Regions from separate parts of the Streptomyces doebereineriae genome, predicted to be linked through region 4. Evidence: riboswitches for the same ligand, from Rfam matches in the RefSeq annotation. Region 4 holds a riboswitch; each other region holds the start of a gene.

Region 1 (3,289 bases), on a different contig from region 4:
GCGCCAGGCCCTCGCGGTCCGAGAAGGCCAGGGACTCCGCGAGGCGCGCGGCGGAGATGTTGGAGGCGCCGATCGCCCGCACCTTGCCCGCCTTCACCAGCTCGTCCAGCGCGCCGATGATCTCCTCGACCGGCACCTCGGTCTTGTCGAAGTGGGTGTAGTAGAGGTCGATGTGGTCGGTGCCCAGGCGCTGCAGCGAGGCGTCGGCGGCGGCCTTGATGTTGGTGGCGGTCAGGCCGGGGAAGTCGGGGTGCTGGCTGACCTTCGTGGCGATGACGAGGTCGTCGCGGTTGCCCCGCGCCGCCACCCACTTGCCGATGACGGTCTCGGACTCACCGCCGGAGTTGCCGTCGACCCAGGCCGAGTAGGAGTCGGCCGTGTCGAGGAAGTTGCCGCCCGCGGCGGCGTACCCGTCGAGGACGGCGAAGGACTGGGACTCGTCGGCCGTCCAGCCGAACACGTTGCCGCCGAGGGAGAGCGGGAAGACCTCGAGGTCGGAGGAGCCGAGCTTGCGAAGCGGAGAAGCAGTCATGTCCTACGTCAACGCAAGCAGCGGACGCCCGCCTTCCGCAACGGGCGCTAAATCGCCGTAAACCTCAGGGGTTGAGACCCTTGCCGCGCAGCCACGCCATCGGGTCGATCCCGTCGGCCGAGCCGCCCGGGTGGACCTCCAGGTGCAGGTGCGCGCCGGTCACGTTGCCCGTGGCGCCCACGCGGCCGATGACGTCACCGGTGCTGACCTTCTGGCCGACGCTGACGCTGATCGAGGACTGGTGGCAGAACCACAGCTCGGTGCCGTCGTCGAGGGTCAGGATCGTGCGGTAGCCATAGGAACCGGCCCAGCCGGCCTCGGTGATGGTGCCGCTGTGGATGGCCTTGATGAGCGTGCCCGTGGGCGCGGCGAAGTCGAGGCCCGTGTGGTAGCCGGAGGACCACAGCGAACCGGCCTGACCGAAGGTCGAGGTGATGGTGTACGACGAGGTCGGCAGCGTGTACTGCTTGGCGAGCTCGGCCAGGCGCTCGGCCTCGGCCTTCTTCGCGGCCGCCTCCTCCGCCTTCTTCTTCGCGGCGGCGGCCTTCTCCTGAGCGTCCTTCTCCGCCTTGGCGGCGGCCGCGTCGGCCTCCTTCTCGGCGGCGGCCGCGACGGCCTGGGCGGCCTTGGTGTCGATCTGGTCCTGCTGCCGCTCGGCCTGGGCCAGGATGCGCGAGCGCAGTGCCTCACCGGCGTCCGAGGTGCCCTTGGTGGTGTCGGCGGTGGTGGCGCCGACGCTGCTGAAGGCGCTCGTGTCGTCCGCGGCGGAGTCGGCGTCGTCCGAGATGAGCGAACCCACGGAGGGCAGGTCGGGCATGGAGATCGTGACCGGCGGCTTGCCGGTGTTGGCGCTGGCCATCCCGCCCGCGCTGACGGCGGCTATGACACCGACGCCCAGAACGGTGGAGCTGCGGGCGAATCCTCCGCCACGCTGCTTGGCGACGCGATGCCGGCCACGTACGGCGGGGAGGGTCTCCGCGGTGGGGTTCCACTCCCCCAGCGGGGCCTCGTCGTCGGCGCGGTAGCCGCCGTACACAAGTGTGTCTGTACTGCGCTGACCGGGCTCGAACGGAGCCTCAGGGGCAGGCGGGTTCGCCACGTGGGCGCACTCCTTTCCTTCCTTCTCGCCTACCGGGTTAGCTGACGGGTTCGGAGCAGGAAGGTCTCCTACGCGCGTATACCCGCCGTGCTGCCACGGCGGAGTACGAGCGATTCACCCCAAGTTGGTGGTTCCCCGGTTCCCTTGCGGAATTCGGCGCGTGAGCACGGAGCCATCTCTTGTGACGGCTGGGACGACCGCGCTGCGTTATCGAACGTTAATAGACCCGGGGGCCCGATTCCAAGCTGTTCCGCTTGATCATTAACGAAATCCGGCAGGACTTACGGCCCATGAACGGTGAAAAACGGGCGAGTTGACCTCACCTCAGGCAACCCACAGGTTTTGACTGCGCGTCAGTGGTTATGCGGAGGGCGCTCACCCGCTCACCCCACGTCACAAAGGCCGTCGCACGGCGAGCAGCGCCAGGTCGTCGGTGAGGAAGCCACCGGAATGCCGGCGCGCCTCCCCCACGAGGGCGGCGAGCAGCGCGCCGGGCTCCCGGAAGGCGCGCCCGGCCAGCCGCGCCTCGGGGTCGTAGAACCGCCCCTGCCGGTCCCGCGCCTCGGACAGTCCGTCCGTATACAGCAGCAGTGTGGCCCCGCCGGGGAAGCCGTACTTTTCGCCCCGGTCGGGCCAGGTGCCGAGGTCGCCCATGCCGAGCGGCAGCGCGGGGTCCTGGGCGGGCAGCGCGCGCACCGTGCCGTCGGTGTGCAGCAGCAGGGGCGGCGGATGCCCGCGGTTGACGATCCGTACGACCCCGTCGTCGTGCGGGAGTTCGGCGAGGACGGCCGTGGTGAACCCCTCGAAGACCTCGACGCTGTCCCGCCGCGTCGCCTCCCGCGCCAGCGCCCGCTCCAGCCGCCGGGCGACGGCCTCCAGCGTGGTCTCCCGCTCGGCGGCCTCCCGGAACGCCCCGATGACGATCGCGACGGCCGCCACCGCCCCCATCCCCTTGCCGCGCACGTCCCCGACGATCATCCGTACGCCGTGCGGGCTGTCCTGCACGGCGTACAGGTCCCCGCCGATGAACGCGTCCGCCTGGGCCGCCTCGTAGCGCACCGCGATGTCGAACCCGCCGATCCGCCCGGCGGGCCCGGGCAGCACCGCCCGCTGTGCGGCCTCGGCGATCTCGCGCTGGGAGGCGAGGCGTTCGCTGCTGCGGCGGACGAGGAGATTGATGAGGACCGCGAGGACGGCGACCGTCACCACGGTGACCGTCTCGGTGACGGCGTCGACTTCGAGGAGGATGCCGAGCCGCAGGTGGACCGCGAGGACGACGAGGACGGTCGCGAGGCCGGTGAGGACGGTGCCGCGCCTGGAGTAGAGCGGGGCCGCGACCAGAGGCGCGGCGGTGAAGAGGGGCGCGGCGGAGAACTGGGACGGTGTGAGGTAGTCGTAGCACCCACCCGCGACGAGCAGCAGCGCCGGGAGCAGGCGAACGAAGGTGCGCGCGTACGAGATCGGCCCCTCCTGCTCCACGCCTCCAGGTTTCCCGGAGCGGGAGCGGGAGGCGAGCGGGGTGGCCCGACCGGGGGAAACACTCAGGGCCGGAGTCCAGTAACTGGACTCCGGCCCTGAGCCGTGAGTAGCGGGGACAGGATTTGAACCTGCGACCTCTGGGTTATGAGCCCAGCGAGCTACCGAGCTGCTCCACCCCG
Region 2 (3,289 bases), on a different contig from region 4:
GGAAGCGGGAAGCGCTGCCCGACGAGCCGGCCCCGGGCGAGGACCTCATCTCCGGGCTGATCCGCGCCTCCGATCACGGCGAGCACCTCACCGAGAACGAGGCCGCGGCAATGGCCTTCATCCTTCTGTTCGCCGGTTTCGAGACCACGGTCAATCTCATCGGCAACGGCGTGTACGCCCTCCTCACCCACCCCGAGCAGCGGAACCGGCTGCAGCAGTCCCTGGCCGACCGGGAAAGAGGCCTTCTGGAGACCGGTGTGGAGGAGCTCCTGCGGTACGACGGCCCGGTCGAGCTGGCCACCTGGCGGTTCGCCACCGAGCCCCTGCGGATCGGCGGTCAGGACATCGCGGCCGGTGACCCGGTGCTCGTCGTGCTCGCGGCGGCGGACCGGGATCCCGAGCGGTTCGCCGACCCCGATGTGCTCGATCTGTCCCGCCGTGACAATCAGCACCTCGGTTACGGCCACGGCATCCACTACTGCCTCGGTGCCCCGCTCGCCCGCCTGGAGGGGCAGACCGCGCTCGCCACCCTCCTCACCCGTCTCCCGGACCTGCAACTCGGGGTGGATTCAGCCGATTTGCGCTGGCGTGGGGGGCTCATCATGCGTGGACTGCGTACTTTGCCCGTGGAGTTCACGCCCGTCCGGTAATCGACCGAGGGGTCCGGCCTATCCCCGCGCGGGGCCGCGTAAACATGACGCGACCTCAAGTCTGTGATCTTCACGTGATCTACGCGGCATTAACTTGTGACAAGTGATCGAACCCCTATACGTTCACGGACCAGCGCGGTGCCCTGCAACATCCGCCGCGCAGGTCCCTGCTCTCTCGGGAAAGGTCCCCTCATGCTCTCCGGGAACGGTCGTCACCGTCGCCCCCGTCAGGCTCCGGCTCTCCTCATTGCGGCCGGTGTGACGGGATCCGCCATCGCGATCCCACTGCTTGGAGCGACCGGAGCGAGCGCCGCCACCGGCACCACCTGGGACCGGGTCGCGGAGTGCGAGAGCGGCGGCTCCTGGAGCGCGAACGACGGCAACGGCTACTACGGCGGCCTCCAGATGTCCCAGGAGAACTGGGAGAAGTACGGCGGCCTCGAGTACGCCAAGACCGCGGACCTGGCCAGCCGCAACCAGCAGATAGCCGTGGCCGAGAAGCTCCTCGCGGACCAGGGCATCGCCGCATGGCCGACCTGCGGTCTGCTCAACGGTCTCAGCAAGGACTCGGGCTCGGCGGATGTCGACACGGGTCTGGAGAGCGGGACGCCCTCGGCTTCGGCCTCCGGCTCGTCGGAATCATCCGATTCGTCCGGTTCCTCCAACTCGTCGGGCTCCGAGGAGTCTTCCGGTCTGCTCGACGCGCTGGACGGCTCGTCCGCGACTCCCTCGCCGTCGGCCACCTCCTCCAGCGGCGACGCTGGTTCCGCCAAGTCGGACAAAAAGAACTCTTCGAGTTCCGAAGGTTCCGCCACGGAAGAAGCGCAGCCTTCCGACAGCTCGCCCGTGGTGAGTCCAGAAGAGGATGAAGCGGACAAGTCGTGGCAGGAGGGCAGCTCTTCGGCCCTCGTGGACGTCGGCGCCCTCGGCTCCGGCAAGCACCGGGGCGGCAGCGCCGAGGGGAGTGCGACGAAGAGCACGGCTTCCGCCACGGTCGGCCGGCACGCCGCCCGTACCTACACCGTCCAGGAGGGCGACTCCCTCGCCTCCATCGCCGACTCCCTTGGCCTCGACGGCGGATGGCGCGCCCTCTACGCCGAGAACAAGGACCGTATCGGGGCCGACCCGAGCAACATCGTCGCCGGTCAGGCGCTCGACACAGGGGTTGAATAGGGCTGAAAAGCCCAGAAAAACAGCGGGAGTTCACGTCACACTTCGCACCGAATGTCCACTTTGGTGAAAGTGTGGGATGAGTCTCAGAAGCCCTGATCGTCTTTGAAATTCCGCCGAACGCGTGTCTACGGTCGTGACCGCTCGGCAACCCGAGCCCCGTCTGTCGCAACGCCGAATCCTGCCAGCGGCCGTACGGGAACAGTCGTCGCGTCAAGCGCCGTAGGCAGGAGCGGGGGACCCAAGGTAAGCGCCGGACCCAGCAGTTCACGCTGGACCGGCTTGGGGTGAAGCCGCGCACCGCAGGGTGCGCGACCGGGCAACTCAACCGGCCCGAACCCGACAGCTCACCTCGCAGGCGTCGGTGAGGGGATCCACCATGCTGTTTTCCGGTAAGGGCAAGCACCGTCGTCCGTCCAAGGCCACCCGCGCCGCCGCGCTCGCCGGTGTCACCGGTGTCGCCATCGCCGCCCCGCTGATGGCGGCCGGCAACGCCTCCGCCGCCACCGCCTCCGAGTGGGACACCGTCGCCCAGTGCGAGTCCGGCGGCAACTGGTCCATCAACACCGGCAACGGCTACTACGGCGGTCTCCAGTTCTCGGCCTCCACCTGGGCCGCGTACGGCGGCACGCAGTACGCCGCGCAGGCCAACCAGGCCAGCAAGTCCCAGCAGATCGCCGTCGCCGAGAAGGTCCTCGCCTCGCAGGGCAAGGGTGCCTGGCCGGTCTGCGGCACGGGCCTGTCCAGCGCCACCTACAGCGGCGGCAGCAGCTCGTCCTCCTCCAACAGCTCCTCGAACACGAGCAGCCGTTCGACCGAGGAGCAGAGCGCCTCCCGTTCGACCGACCGCCCGGCGGCCAAGAAGACCGTCACCACCCCGACCGGCAAGAAGGTCAAGAAGGGCGACGGCGAGTACAAGGTCGTCAAGGGTGACACCCTCAGCTCGATCGCCGAGAAGCACCAGGTCAAGGGCGGCTGGCAGAAGCTGTTCAAGCTGAACAAGGACATCATCACCGACGCCGACTTCATCTACCCGGGTCAGCAGCTGCACCTGAAGTAAGACCCAGCCGAACCACAGCGCCCTCACATCCGTGTCCTTCATGATGAAGGCCTCGTGAGGGTCCCCCCCCGTCCCCACGGGCTCCCCGCTCCGGTGCGTGTTCCCCCGTACGCACCGGAGCGGGGTTTTTCATGCGCCGCTGCCGGGACGTCTTTGTTCAGTTCAGAAACAATTTACTCTCGGTTCTGTCCACGGGGCGGTCCACACGGTGGCCGATCCACCGGAGCCGGTTAGGCTCGGTCTCGCAGAACCCACCGCGGTCCCGGCGGACCGTGTCACACCCCAAGAAGGAGATGCTCGTGCCGTCCATCGACGTCGTCGTAGCCCGGGAAATCCTGGACTCCCGAGGCAACCCCACGGTCGAGGTCGAGGTCGGCCTCGACGACGGCAGCACGGGTCGTGCCGCCGT
Region 3 (3,289 bases), on a different contig from region 4:
ACGATCTGATGGCGCAGTTCATGTACCTCGAGTACCAGGACCCGGACCGGGACATCTCGCTGTACATCAACTCCCCCGGCGGCTCGTTCAGCGCGATGTCGGCGCTCTACGACACGATGCAGTACGTCAGTTGTGACGTGGAGACGACGTGCCTCGGGCAGGCCGGTTCCTCCGCGGCCGTGCTGCTGGCCGCCGGCACCCCCGGCAAGCGTTCCGTGCTGCCGGGCGCGCGGGTGGTGATCCACCAGCCCGCGCTGAGCGAGCCGGTGCAGGGGCAGGCCAGCGATCTGGCCATCCAGGCCGACGAACTGACCCGGGTGCGGGCCTGCCTGGAGGAGATGCTCGTCCGGCACACCGGGCGCAGCGCCGAGCAGGTGAGCGTGGACATCGAGCGGGACAAGATCCTGGACGCGCAGGGCGCCCTGGACTACGGCCTCGCGGACGCGATCGTCCCGAGCCGCAAGTCCTCGCGCACCACGCCGGACGCGAGGTGAGCCGTAGATGGTGCCGGACCTTCCACCGCTGCCCGCGCTCACACGCGCCGAGGGCGAGCTGATCGACCGTTATCTCGACGTGGTCGACCTGCTGGGCCGGATCAACCCGGCCCGGCGCGAGGACACCTATGGCGGACTGCGCGCGGCGCAGGCGCTGGTGAGCAGGGCGACCGAGCTGCGCGACGCGCTCGTGCTGATGCACGGCCGTGGTGAGCGCGAGCTGCACGCCGCGACGCTGGCACGAGCTCTTCGGGTTCTGGACGGAGAGCGGCGCACGTCCCGGGTCACCGTGCCCCCCGAATCCGGCAATTGACGCACCGACAGCATTTCCGGGCGTCCCGCGGTCTGACGGGACGTCCGGAGGGCCTTTGAAACGGACCAAACGACGTACCACCATTTGCAGGAGGCGCGGCTCCTTTTTCAGGACCCCCGGAGTTGCACAACGCGCGTAGTACGGGAGCGGAATGAGGAGTTCCTGTGCTGGTCCGGGGGCCTTCGGGGCCCTCGACACCCCTTCGTTCGAAGACGTGTCCACCCGAACGGGTGAGTGGTGAGTAACAACACAAACCCCCGGTTCCGTTGGGTTTTTGGGACATCCGTGCGCCAAGATCCCTGACTGACGACAAGCCCCCGCCGCAGCGGCGGGGCGGTCCGGGCGGACGCCGAGTCCTGCCGCCGCCCGGATGACCGGTCGACAGAAGTGGATCGGCAGGAGTGGAGGACCCAGGCACGACGGGTCGCCGGAACGGTCACGCCATGACCGGGCCGAGCAGCCCTTGGGGTGAAGCCGCGTCAGCGGCCGGGCAACTTCGCCAGCCCGAATCCGACAGGTCATCCTTCACAGGCGGCTGACGAAGGGTTGCGCATGACTGCGCTCAATCGTGTCCCGTCGCTGATGGTCCGGGCCGGTACGGCCTCGGCCTTCGCCATCGCCGCCGTGGGCGGCTCCGTCGTGGTCCCGGGTGTCGCAGCCGACGCCGCCGCCGCGACGCCGGCGACGAAGGCACTCAAGGTCGCGGCTTCCAAGAAGGGCTCGCCGTACAAGTACGGCGCCACGGGGCCCCGCCGCTTCGACTGCTCAGGGCTCACGCTGTACTCGTTCAAGAAGGCGGGCAAGAAGCTCCCTCGTACGGCGGCCCAGCAGTACAACAAGACCCGCCACATCGGCGCCGGCAGCCGTAAGGCCGGCGACCTGGTGTTCTTCCACTCGGGTTCGAGCGTCTACCACGTCGGCATCTACGCCGGGAAGGGAAAGATCTGGCACGCCCCGAAGACCGGGGACGTGGTGAGGCTGCAGAAGATCTGGACGAAGAGCGTCTGGTACGGCCGGGTCAAGTGACGCCCCGAGGGGGTGGTGGCGACCTGACCTCCCGCCGCCCCCTCGGGTCCCCCGGCACGCGTGACACGGGCTCAGGTGGTTACCCGTGGCGTCATGGCCGACCACCGCCCGTGCACCGCCCGCAACGAGACGCCGCTGGAGCGCGCCGACCGCAACTTCGGCGAGCTGCTCCAGGAACTGCGCGTCACCCAGACCGGGGTGCAGATCCTCTTCGCCTTCCTGCTGACCCTGGCCTTCACCCAGCGCTTCCCGTCCCTCGACACCTTCCAGCGCGCCACGTACGTCACCACGCTGCTCCTCGCGGTACTCGCGGCGGCCCTGTTCACCGCGCCCGCCGCCCTGCACCGCTCGCTCTTCCAACGCGGCGCCAAGGCCCGCATCGTGCAGGTCTCCTCCCGGCTGGCCACGGTCGGCATGGGGGTTCTGGTGCTCGCGTTCACCGGGTCGGTACTGCTCGTGGTGGACGTGACGACGGGCCGGGCCGGCGGAGTGGCCGCGGGCGCGGCGACCCTGCTGGTGTGCCTGGGCCTGTGGGGACTGCTCCCCCGGCTGGTCCGGCGGGCGGGACTCGCCGAGGAACGCAGGACGGCACAGCCGCACCCGGCGCCTCCGTCCGCGAAGCGCGAGGTGGTCAGGCCGCGAGCAGCGGCTCGGCCAGGAGCATCACCCCGAGAACCGTCAACGCGCCTGCGGTGACCCCGGCGACGGCCCGGGCCGCCCGCGGCCGGCGCAGCCACCGCCCCAGCCGGTCCACGAGCACGGCCACCGCCGGGAACCACACCAGCGCGAGAACGACCACGATCAGCGCGAGCGGCAGCGTCCCGGGCAGCGCGGAGCTTCCCTGGGGCACGAACTGCGGCAGCAGACTGAGGAAGGTGATGGGGACCTTGGGATTGAGTGCGTTGGTGACGAACCCCTGCCGCAGGGGGTGTACCGCCGCGCCGGCCTCGACGACGGTCTCCGTGCGTGTCCGCCGCAGGTCCAGCAAGGTCCGTACGCCCAGGTACAACACATAACCCCCGCCCAGCAGTTGAAGCGCCCGGAACAGCGCGGGCACGGCCGTGAGCACCGCGGCGACGCCGGCCACCGCGAGCGCCGTGTGGACCAGTAGCCCGCCCACGACGCCGAGCGCGCAGGCGACCCCGGCCCGGCGGGAGACCAGGGCGTTGCGTACGACGACGGTGAAGTCGGCGCCCGGCATGGCGACCATGCCGGCGGCGACCCCGGTGAAGGCGATGATCTGTCCGTCCATGCGGACCAGCCTGCCGCGAGAGAGCCTTCAGCAGGTATGTCGAATAACCTGGGTTTCCCTTAAGCACTCCTTTAGGCAGGCCTCGGTATGTACGACCCGGTCCGGCTCGCCGCCCTGGTCGCCGTCGCGGAGGCGGGCTCGATCACCCGGGCCGCCGAACGCCTCGGCTACACCCCGCCCGCGCTCTCCCAGCAGCTGGCCAAG
Region 4 (3,289 bases):
TGCTCGGCCCAGGACTCCGCGGGGTTGGCCGGCGCGTCCACGACGTACATCCAGGCGATCTTGTGCCGCAGCTGGGTCAGCATCGAGGTCAGCGCGGGACTGCCGGAGGCCTGGGCGAGCGTCTCGTGGAACCAGCCCCCCAGGGAGCGCAGATCCTCGCTGTTGCCCCTCCTGGCCCGTTCCTGGCCCAGCCGGACCAGGCCGCGCAGCACCTTCAGATGGGCCTCGGTGCGGCGCTGGGCGGCCCGGGAGGCGCCGAGCGGCTCGAGGAGCATCCGCATCTCCAGGAGGTCGGCGCCCTCCTGCTCGGTCGGCTCTGCCACGCACGCGCCCGCGTGCCGCCGCGTCACCACGAAGCCCTCGGCCTCCAGCGTGCGCAGGGCTTCCCGGACCGGGACACGGGAGACTCCGTAGCGGCGGGCGAGCAGTTCCTCGGTGAGTCGGCTGCCGCGCTCGTAGACACCGGCGACGATGTCGTCCCGGATCGCCGTGCATACCGAGTGCGCCGGAATACGCATGTCCGACCTCCGTCTTAATCCCCGTGAAACGTCGCCGATTGACGTGTGTTCAGTGACTCTATTGCAATGAACGGGAATTTCCGACGGCGGACCGGAATCCGAGGATATTTTTTGGACAACGGGGCGGCGGAAACGACGAAACCCCGGCTCGGGGGAGCCGGGGCCTCGCGGAGATCGCGCGGTGGGTCGTCAGACGTTCACGCCGTGCGAGCGCAGGTAGGCGACGGGGTCGATGTCCGAGCCGTACTCGGCGGTGGTGCGCGCCTCGAAGTGCAGGTGCGGCCCGGTGACGTTGCCGGTCGCGCCGGACAGTCCGATCTGCTGGCCCGGGGTGACCGACTGGCCGACCGAGACGCCGATGGACGACAGGTGGCCGTACTGGGTGTACGTGCCGTCGGCCATCCTGATCACGATCTCGTTGCCGTACGACCCGCCCCAGCCGGCCTCCACGACGGTGCCGCGGCCGACCGCGTGCACGGAAGTGCCGCTCGCGGCGTGGAAGTCGACACCGGTGTGGCTGCCGGACGACCACAGGGAGCCGCCGGTCTTGTAGCCGGTCGAGACGTAGGAGCCGGAGATCGGGACGACGAAGCGGTTGAGGCGCTCGCGCTCGGCCTCGCGGGCTGCGCGCTCCTTGGCCTCGCGTATCTCCTTGGCGCGCGCCTCGGCCTTGCGCTTGGCCTCCGCCGCCGCCTTCTTCTGCGCGGCGGCCTGCGCCTGGGCGGCGGCCTGGGCGTCGAGCTGGTCGGCGAGGGACTCACCGGCGCTGACGACGGGCATGAGGCCGGTCTGCTCGACGGAGTTGTCGGCGGCGAATGCGGGGGCGGCGATGGTGCCGATGACGCCGGTGGTGGCGAGGGCCGCGACGCCCGCCGCGCGGGCGGTGGTGCGCTTCATGCGGCTGGGACGACGGTGCTTCCCGGTGGCGCAGGTGAACGCCATGTGGTGGCTGGTCCTTTCCTTCCTTCTCGCCTACCGGGTTAGCTGACGGGTTCGGAGCAGGAAGGTCTCCTACGGACTCCCTCGCGGCTCGCGCGGGCGTCCGATTCACCCCAGGGACGCGTGATGTGGGTCCCCGGCTCCCCTGGCTCGCGCCATGCGGGGACTCGGCGATGACTGTCCGGTGCCGCGGGCGCGGCGCAGTGCCTGACGGACAGCCCAGAGGACGCTAAGCGGGGCCACTTTCAATCCCCAAACGGATCACGGGTTTTGTAGCGCATCCCACAGGGCAGACAGGCAACCTCCTGCCCAATTCGGACATCTGAGGGCCCTGGTGGCGCTTGCGTCACCAGGGCCCCCGAGGTCGGGTGCCTCTACTCGGCCGTCACGACCTTGACTTCGCCGATGCCGAGGGCCTCGACGGGCTCCTTGATGGCGGCCGCGTCGCCGACCAGGACCGTCACCAGCCGGTCCACCGGGAAGGCGTTCACGACGGCCGCGGTGGCCTCGACGGTGCCGGTCGCGGCGAGCTGCTGGTACAGGGCCGCCTGGTAGTCGTCCGGCAGGTGCTGCTCGACCTGGTCGGCCAGCGTGCTCGCCACGGCCGCCGCGGTCTCGTACTTGAGCGGCGCCACACCGACGAGGTTCTGTACGGCGACATCGCGCTCGGCGTCGGTGAGGCCGCCTTCGGCGAGCGTGCGCAGCACCTTCCACAGGTCGTCCAGGGCGGGACCGGTGTTCGGGGTGTCGACGGAGCCGCTGATGGCGAGCATCGCGGCGCCCGAACCGTCCGGGGCGGACCTGAGGACCTGCCCGAACGAGCGCACACCGTAGGTGTAGCCCTTCTCCTCGCGCAGGACACGGTCCAAGCGGGAGGTGAGGGTGCCGCCGAGGCAGTACGTGCCGAGCACCTGCGCGGGCCACACGCGTGCGTGCCGGTCGGCGCCGATGCGGCCGATCAGCAGCTGCGTCTGGACGGCGCCCGGGCGGTCCACGATGACGACCCGGCCGGTGTCGTCGGCGGTCACCGGCGGCACCGGCCGCGGCCGGCCCGTGGAGCCGGTCCAGGAACCGAGGGTGTCGCCGAGCAGGGCGTCCAGGTCGATGCCGGTGAGGTCGCCGACCACCACGGCGGTCGCGGTGGCGGGGCGCACATGCTTCTCGTAGAAGCCGCGCACGGCCGCGGAGTCGATGTTCTCGACCGTCTCCTCGGTGCCCTGGCGCGGGCGCGACATGCGCGAGTCGGTCGGGAAGAGCTCCCGGGAGAGCTCCTTGGCGGCGCGGCGGGACGGGTTGGCCAGCTCGTGCGGGATCTCGTCCAGGCGGTTGCGGACGAGCCGCTCGACCTCGCTGTCCGCGAACGCGGGCGCCCTGAGGGCGTCGGCGAGCAGACCGAGCGCCTTGGCGAGGCGCGAGACAGGCACTTCGAGGCTGAGGCGGACGCCCGGGTGGTCCGCGTGCGCGTCGAGGGTGGCGCCGCAGCGCTCCAACTCGGCGGCGAACTCCTCGGCGGAGTGCTTGTCGGTGCCCTCGGAGAAGGCACGCGCCATAATCGTGGCGACGCCGTCCAGGCCGGCCGGCTCGGCGTCCAGGGGTGCGTCCAGGAGCACCTCGACGGCGACGACCTGCTGGCCGGGGCGGTGGCAGCGCAGGAGCGTGAGGCCGTTGTCGAGCGTCCCGCGCTCGGGGGCGGGGAAGGCCCAGACCTTGGGCTCGCCCGCCTGCGGCTGCGGGTGGAAATCCATCGCGGCGAGCTCGGTCACTTGGCCGCCTCCTCGTTCTCGTCGGTGGCTTCCACGGTGGCCGCGGACTCCGGGTCTTCGGCGCCCTCG

Evidence for each region. A riboswitch is a leader RNA that binds a small molecule or an ion and turns the genes downstream of it on or off. The one in region 4 is predicted to bind cyclic di-AMP.
Region 1: it holds a riboswitch for cyclic di-AMP, as region 4 does, so the genes downstream of both, RNB18_RS48025 (M23 family metallopeptidase) here and RNB18_RS19050 (M23 family metallopeptidase) in region 4, are expected to answer to the same signal.
Region 2: it holds a riboswitch for cyclic di-AMP, as region 4 does, so the genes downstream of both, RNB18_RS48745 (transglycosylase family protein) here and RNB18_RS19050 (M23 family metallopeptidase) in region 4, are expected to answer to the same signal.
Region 3: it holds a riboswitch for cyclic di-AMP, as region 4 does, so the genes downstream of both, RNB18_RS41900 (C40 family peptidase) here and RNB18_RS19050 (M23 family metallopeptidase) in region 4, are expected to answer to the same signal.

What each region holds. Positions count from the first base shown of each region.
Region 1 covers NZ_JAVREZ010000032.1:66,741-70,029, reverse strand. Annotated here, with positions in the region: gene RNB18_RS48030 (aldo/keto reductase) at 1-532, opposite strand, end outside; gene RNB18_RS48025 (M23 family metallopeptidase) at 597-1,631, opposite strand; cyclic di-AMP (ydaO/yuaA leader) riboswitch at 1,643-1,800, opposite strand; gene RNB18_RS48020 (PP2C family protein-serine/threonine phosphatase) at 2,025-3,110, opposite strand; tRNA gene RNB18_RS48015 (tRNA-Met) at 3,218-3,289, opposite strand, start outside.
Region 2 covers NZ_JAVREZ010000035.1:12,092-15,380, reverse strand. Annotated here, with positions in the region: gene RNB18_RS48755 (cytochrome P450 family protein) at 1-650, shown strand, start outside; gene RNB18_RS48750 (transglycosylase family protein) at 843-1,823, shown strand; cyclic di-AMP (ydaO/yuaA leader) riboswitch at 2,029-2,196, shown strand; gene RNB18_RS48745 (transglycosylase family protein) at 2,200-2,880, shown strand; gene eno (phosphopyruvate hydratase) at 3,174-3,289, shown strand, end outside.
Region 3 covers NZ_JAVREZ010000022.1:59,404-62,692, forward strand. Annotated here, with positions in the region: gene RNB18_RS41890 (ATP-dependent Clp protease proteolytic subunit) at 1-494, shown strand, start outside; gene RNB18_RS41895 (hypothetical protein) at 502-807, shown strand; cyclic di-AMP (ydaO/yuaA leader) riboswitch at 1,223-1,356, shown strand; gene RNB18_RS41900 (C40 family peptidase) at 1,360-1,833, shown strand; gene RNB18_RS41905 (DUF6328 family protein) at 1,927-2,529, shown strand; gene RNB18_RS41910 (LysE family translocator) at 2,465-3,085, opposite strand; gene RNB18_RS41915 (LysR family transcriptional regulator) at 3,173-3,289, shown strand, end outside.
Region 4 covers NZ_JAVREZ010000006.1:73,254-76,542, reverse strand. Annotated here, with positions in the region: gene RNB18_RS19055 (GntR family transcriptional regulator) at 1-518, opposite strand, end outside; gene RNB18_RS19050 (M23 family metallopeptidase) at 708-1,460, opposite strand; cyclic di-AMP (ydaO/yuaA leader) riboswitch at 1,474-1,640, opposite strand; gene RNB18_RS19045 (M16 family metallopeptidase) at 1,832-3,220, opposite strand; gene RNB18_RS19040 (M16 family metallopeptidase) at 3,217-3,289, opposite strand, start outside.